Regions from separate parts of the Lysinibacillus sp. RS10 genome, predicted to be linked through region 2. Evidence: riboswitches for the same ligand, from Rfam matches in the RefSeq annotation. Region 2 holds a riboswitch; the other holds the start of a gene.
The links. A riboswitch is a leader RNA that binds a small molecule or an ion and turns the genes downstream of it on or off. The one in region 2 is predicted to bind S-adenosylmethionine.
Positions count from the first base shown of each region.

Region 1: linked by a shared signal. The riboswitch ahead of metA (homoserine O-succinyltransferase) and the one ahead of ACB089_RS04425 (methionine ABC transporter ATP-binding protein) in region 2 are both predicted to bind S-adenosylmethionine.

Region 1 is NZ_CP167122.1:2,304,234-2,307,960, forward strand. It holds gene ACB089_RS11820 (amino acid permease) at 1-345, opposite strand, end outside; T-box leader at 425-676, opposite strand; gene ACB089_RS11825 (hypothetical protein) at 1,218-1,442, shown strand; gene ACB089_RS11830 (nucleotide excision repair endonuclease) at 1,509-1,880, opposite strand; SAM riboswitch class I at 2,084-2,194, shown strand; gene metA (homoserine O-succinyltransferase) at 2,313-3,248, shown strand; gene ACB089_RS11840 (endospore germination permease) at 3,330-3,727, opposite strand, start outside.
Region 2 is NZ_CP167122.1:870,816-874,542, forward strand. It holds gene ACB089_RS04405 (arsenate reductase family protein) at 1-136, shown strand, start outside; gene gcvH (glycine cleavage system protein GcvH) at 219-599, shown strand; gene ACB089_RS04415 (hypothetical protein) at 780-1,121, shown strand; gene ACB089_RS04420 (thioredoxin family protein) at 1,136-1,447, shown strand; SAM riboswitch class I at 1,501-1,604, shown strand; gene ACB089_RS04425 (methionine ABC transporter ATP-binding protein) at 1,945-2,973, shown strand; gene ACB089_RS04430 (methionine ABC transporter permease) at 2,963-3,631, shown strand; gene ACB089_RS04435 (MetQ/NlpA family ABC transporter substrate-binding protein) at 3,699-3,727, shown strand, end outside.

The DNA.
Region 1 (3,727 bases), 1.4 Mb from region 2:
TACACCGACTACTGTTAATTCTGCCATGCCAACGACAATCCACATGAACCAATACGTCCAACCAGATAAGAACCCAGCAAAGCGTCCTAAATATTTATTCGCGTATGTACTGAACGAGCCTGATACAGGTTCCTCCACTGCCATTTCGCCTAATGCACGCATAATTGTGAAAATAACTAATCCGCCAATTAAATAAGCTAGTAAAATAGATGGCCCAGCCATTTGAATCGTTGAACTAGAACCATAAAATAAACCGACCCCAATGGATCCGCCAAGTGCAATTAATTGCATGTGACGAGTACTTAATCCGCGCTTTAGCTGTGAATCTTGATGATTGTCTTTCATAATGTCTTACTCCTAATACGTTTAGATTTTCAAATACTTTGCTCAAAAAAGGAATAAAAAAACGCCCTTTTGGATTAACCAAAAGGACGATTCAACTCGTGTTACCACCTTTAATTTATAAGCAATTCACATTACTTACCTCAAGAAGTACGGTCATTTGACGATACTCTCGCACATGATTACGGGTGCTTACCGGCGTAGCCTACTTAGAATGATCTTTTCGGTACACAGCTCCAAGATGAATTCTCAATCGTTTTACATGCACCTCTCATCAACCGGTAACTTTCTGTTCGTAAAAATAATTGATACTATTTCTTTTCATAGCCTTTGTTCTATACAAATATTTTTGAATTGTTTTTTATTTTACAGAAAAAAATTATTTTGTCAATAAAAATTTCTTCATAACCCGCTTAAATTACATATGACATTTTACAATATAAATACAACTCACCACTTAAATATAAAAGCTAAAGGAAATATTTCAACAAATGTTAGTAAAGTTCTTTTAAAAATCTTATTCCACAATCTGGTCCGATTGTGGAATAAGAAAAGATTCTGCATATCAACACAGGATCTTTAATCAATCTTTTTTATAAAACTACAACATTTATAAAGACGTATGTTTTGTATATAAGTCGGAACCTCAACCACACGTTATGGTAATGAGCCTAAAATATAATAAATAAAAATAATTATGGCTGTTGCATGAAAGCGGGGATAAATAGTGAAGAAAATTATCATTTTATTCATGTTGACCTTAACTATCTTAGGAGCATGTAATACTTCCGCATTAAGTATTAGTGAAATTGCTGTTGTTCCAGATGAAGTGCAAAAGAAAATAATTTCCGATAATAAGCTCCAATTAATCAGTGATGGAAAAGACTTTTTACATTGTTGTTTATTCGAAAGGGATTGCACATGCTGATTTGGAGATACAGTGTGATATATTAAAAATAAAATTCGAAGAAATGAATCTATCCAACGATGTTGCTGAACAATATGTTTATAAAATTACAAAAGACCCTGAGCAGGAAATTATCGAGGTGTATATAAACGGCAAGTCCACACATTTTGATCATGTAATAACAGGTTTATAGGAAGAATAAGCCTAACGAAAAAAACCGAAACCCCCTTAAAGGAGATTTCGGTCTTTTTGCTAAAGATTAATAAAATACTTTATCAACATTGTATTTAGCACGGAATGAATTAATCGCGTATGTTTCGTAAATTTCACGTTCCATTGGATCTTCCACTTCATACACTTCAATTTTGAAAATTTCATTACGATGATTTTTCATCGGTGACACGTTGTCCTCAAAATGCTTTTTAATACGTTGACGAATTTTACGTGCTTTACCTACAAATAATAGCTCGTTCTCTTCGTTGTAGAATAAGAAAATGCCACCATTTTCACGTGTGATTTTATGGAAATCAATAAAACCATGGTATGGTGTGATTGGTACATCACCTGGCTTTAAATCTTGTTCGCGTTGGCGAATCACTAAATCTGGTTTTGGAAATTCAATTTTAATCAAACTTTTCACGTTCCTCTCTATTACTAAAGATATATGGTAACATAATTACGGCTTGTTTACCATAATATTTCATAGCGTCAACATGATTTGCATCAGGATTAGTGTTCATCAATTTAGAGAAGAACATGCATGTTAATTACAAAATATTCTATGTATTATTGATATTCTTAATTGTTCATGTTACAATTCTTTTTAATTAAATAATCTTATCAAGAGAAGCTGAGGGATTTGGCCCGATGACGCTTCAGCAACCTCTAACAAATGTTAGAAAGGTGCTAATTCCACCAAAGGATTTGTCCTTTGAGAGATAAGAGTGAACGTGGTTAAAATCCCTCTCATTCTATCTCAAATGGAATGAGGGGGATTTTTTTAATTTAGATCGACTTATAAAATTCTTTATATGTAGAGAAATACAAGAGAGGGGAATGCAAGATGCCAATTAATATTCCAAAAAATTTACCAGCTGGAGAACATTTACGTGAGGAAAAAATCTTCGTCATGGAAGAGGATAGAGCGAAAACTCAACAAATACGTCCGTTAAATATATTAATTTTAAATTTGATGCCAGAAAAAGAAAAAACGGAGCTACAATTACTGCGCTTACTCGGTAATACACCTCTACAAGTTAATATAACATTTTTAAACACAGCCACACATGAATCGAAAAATGTGAGCAAATCACATTTACAGCTATTTTACACGACCTTTCATCAAATTCGCCATCGTCGCTATGATGGCATGATTATTACGGGTGCGCCAGTTGAAAAAATGTCTTTTGAGGACGTGAACTATTGGCAGGAAATTGCAGAAATTATGGATTGGTCCAAGGAAAACGTGACATCGGTCCTTCATATATGTTGGGGCGCACAAGCAGCGTTATACCATCATTACGGTATTGGCAAAATTGAGCTCCCTGCTAAATGCTCAGGTGTTTATTCTCATGTCATTACGGATTTAACCGTGGATTTAGTTCGAGGCTTTAGCGATTTATTTACGGCCCCACATTCACGATATACTTCTGTTTCTATTGACGAAGTACGCAACCATCCTGATTTACGATTACTATCTTACTCAGGAGATGCTGGTGTCTTTATTGTGCAATCGAAGGATAATAAAAACATTATGATTACAGGACATCTTGAATATGATGCGACTACATTAGCAGATGAATATAGTCGTGATGTCGCAAAAGGTTTGGATATTGAGGTTCCAGTGAATTACTTCCCAAGTGATGATCCATTAAATGAACCGATTAATACGTGGCGTGCCCACACTCATTTATTATTTTCAAACTGGTTGAACTACTATGTTTACCAAGAAACACCATATGAATGGGATTTCGTTGATGAACTTGAATATCATATTTAGTTCATGTGTTCTGTAAACACTTAAATAAAATGATGACCTTGATCATATCAGGGTCATCATTTTTTAAATCCAAATATGTTGTTAGTTTTCTGACGGGTTTTCATTGGCAGATTCATTTTGACCTTTTGTAGTATTTCCGCAATTGCTATTAGTTTCATTCTGTATAGCATTTTGACTGTTGCTATTACTAGCATTATTAGAGGCATTTTGATTGTTATTATTACTTGCATTCGTAGTAGAATTTTGGCTGTTGTTATTACTAGCATTATTAGAGGCATTTTGATTGTTATTATTACTTGCATTCGTAGTAGAATTTTGGCTGTTGTTATTACTAGCATTATTAGAAGCATTTTGGTTGTTGTTATTGCTTGCATTATTAGAAGGATTTTGGCTGTTGTTATTACTTGCGTTATTAGAAGCATTATCGCAATTGCAATTACTTCCATTCTGTACAGCATTTTGGCTGTTGCTATTGCTAG
Region 2 (3,727 bases):
TGTTGACATGACTGAAGAGGAGCAGCTTGAACTGCTTGCTTCAGATGGTATGCTGATTAAACGTCCAATCGTAACAGATGGGAAAAAAGTAACTTTAGGGTTTAAAGAATCAGATTTTGAGCAAGCTTGGAAATAACCCTATTTATCCTTGTTTTTATAGGAGAAGTATGGCAAACTGAAAGTGAATATACTACATATTTTATGGAGGGGTTTATTGCATGAGCACACCAAAAGACTTACGTTACTCTGAAGAGCATGAATGGGTAAAATTAGAAGATGGTAAAGTACGTATCGGTATTTCTCACTTCGCACAATCTGAACTTGGAGATATCGTTTTCGTTGAGCTTCCACAAGTTGGCGACGAAATTAAAACAGATGATCCATTCGGTAGTGTAGAATCTGTAAAAACAGTTTCTGAATTATACGCACCAATCTCAGGTACAGTAGTTGAAGTAAATGCAGATTTAGAAGATAGCCCAGAATTCGTGAATGAATCACCATATGAAAAAGCATGGATGATCGTTGTAGAGCTTGCTGATGCATCAGAAGTTGAAAAGCTTATGACAGCTGAGCAATACGAAGAAATGATTGCTGAATAAGACAAGCCCTAAAAAACGTCGGAAATCACCGGCGTTTTTTATTATCTTTAATCATTTCCCACTATAGTTGGGGAGACGAAAGCCGTTGTAGGCCCTTATCAATGGGTGTCTTATATGATCACCGACAGAGCGTAATGGATATAATGAGCTATAAGGTATATGTCTAATGGGGGTGGCGTGATGTTCGAGGGAAAATGCTTAATTGTCGAAGGTCGTTCGGATAAACTTCAAATTAAACCTATTTTAAGTGAAGATGTTATAATACTTTGTACGAATGGTACCATTGGTGTACATCAATTAGAAGAGTTACTCGATCCATATGAGGGCTGTGAGCTTTATACATTTTTTGATGCAGATACATCGGGTGATAAGCTACGGGCATTAATGGACAGACATTATCCAGAGGCTGAGCATTTACGTACGATGCCGACATATAAGGAAGTTGAGACAACTCCGAGAAAGGTGTTAGCGATGATATTGCTGCGTGCACACTTCTCAATCCATAATGAATATATTTTGTAAGGTTGCGTGAAAAGATGGAAGAATGGTCAAAAGAGCAGTGGGATACGGCTGTACAGTCCGGTGAAAAGGCTGCCTTTTATTTATATACGCCTATGTGTGGAACGTGTGCAGTTGCATCGAAAATGATGACGATTGTCGAGCAATTGCTGCCACAGCTACAGGTTGGTAAAGCGAATATTAATTTTATAGAGCACATAGCTTTTGATAATAAAATCGAAAGTGTACCATGTTTACTCGTGTGTGATGGCGGAAAAGTAACAGAAAAGGTATATGCCTTTCAATCCGTACCATTTTTATACGAATTGCTAAAAAAATCAATTGACTGAACTTTGATAGCGTGATAAAGTACGAATATACTAAAAAAAATAAATATATCGAACTCTTATAAAGAGTGGCGGAGGGAAGTGCCCTATGAAGCCCGGCAACCATCACAAAGTGAAAAGGTGCCAAATCACTCAAAGATTTATCTTTGAAAGATGAGAGAACGGTTTAGCGTATAATTACGTGACCCCTTCTACTTGTCTATAAGTGAAGGGGTCTTTTTAACTACTTTCAACACACGACTGAGTGACCAACATCACGTTGGCTCAATGCCTTCGGCGGATGTCATGGAATCGGAAATGAGTTCAATATAGGATGTTAGCCTAAAATCATCGCATCCATGCGATAACGGCTAACTGACCTGCATCGGTAAAAACGCCACGTCCTGTGGCATTATCGAAATGACCGACATCGTGTCGTCCCTCGTGCAGGCCTAAGCACAAACCGATTCCGAACGCTATTATGTCGGGGCATAATTGATATGAGAAAAGGAGAATTCGCTATGATTCAACTTCAGAATATTACAAAAAAATACAAAACCGCGAATGGCGAATTAACTGCAGTCAAAGACGTCAATCTTTCAATCAATAAAGGTGAAATTTTTGGCATTATCGGCTATAGTGGCGCTGGTAAAAGTACGATGATTCGCTTATTAAACGGTTTAGAAAAGCCTACAACTGGTACGGTGACGGTTAACAATCAAGAATTTTCATCTATAAAGGGGCAAAAGCTCAGAGATGCTAGACAAAAGGTAAGTATGATTTTCCAGCATTTTAATTTACTTTGGTCAAGAACTGTTGAGGAAAATATCGCTTTCCCACTAGAAATCGCAGGTGTTCCAAAGGCACAACGTGAAGCACGAGTGAACGAATTGATCACACTTGTTGGCTTGGGGGGACGTGCTAAGGCGTATCCATCACAGCTATCAGGGGGACAAAAGCAACGTGTAGGTATTGCGCGCGCGCTTGCTAATAACCCAGAGGTATTATTATGCGATGAGGCAACGTCTGCACTCGATCCGGAGACAACAGATGCTATCCTTGATCTACTTGTCGATATTAATGAACGCTTAGGTCTAACGATCGTATTAATTACACATGAAATGCACGTTATTCGCAAAATTTGTCATCGTGTAGCGGTTATGGAAGCCGGAGAAATTGTAGAGCGTGGTGAGGTATTACAAGTATTCCAAGCACCGCAAGCTACCATTACGAAAAAATTTGTTTCTCAAATTACAGATACGAAAGAAACACAGGAAACTGTGGCTCAAATTAAAGCAAATTACCCTACTGGACAACTTGTAAAGCTGATCTTTGTAGGAGAAAAAACAGAGCAGCCTGTCATTTCACATCTTGTGAAACAGTTTGATGTGGAAGTAAGCATTGTACATGGTAATATTTCGCAAACGAAAAATGGTGCGTACGGTACACTTATAGTGCAAATAAACGGCTCAAAGGATAATGTTGCGGATGCACTTAACTACTTAAATACAGTCGAAGTACAAACGGAGGTGATTGCAAATGCTAACTAGTCTCTTTCCGAATGTCGACTGGGAAAAAATGTGGGAAGCTACGTATCAAACATTGTACATGACAACGATCTCTACAGTTATCACATTTATACTTGGCTTAGCAATTGGGATCGTACTATTTTTAACAAGTCCAACCCAACTATGGGCAAATAAAATTGTGAATTTTTTGACAAATTCGATTGTTAACATTTTTCGTTCTATTCCGTTTATTGTGCTAATCATTTTATTAATTCCATTTACGAAATTTTTACTTGACACAATTCGCGGAGCGAACGCAGCTTTACCAGCATTAATTATTGGTGCTGCACCATTCTATGCACGAATGGTATTAATTGCATTACGTGAAATTGATAAGGGTGTTATTGAAGCAGCTCGTTCAATGGGGGCTAAAACGTCAACGATTATTTGGAAAGTATTAATTCCAGAATCGTTACCAGCACTTATTTCAGGTATTACAGTTACTGCCGTAGCACTTGTTGGTTATACTGCGATGGCAGGTATTATCGGTGCAGGCGGTTTGGGGAATTCAGCTTTCTTAGACGGTTTCCAACGTAATCATGGAGATGTGACATTAATGGCGACTATTTTAATCTTAGTAGTTGTATTTATCATTCAATGGATTGGCGATATGATTACAGCGAAAACCGATAAACGCTAAGAATTACAGGGTTATTTTGGTTTTATACCACTAACATATTTAAACAAGATTAAAGGAGTGTAATAAAATGAAGAAATTATTAGCAGGATTATTCTT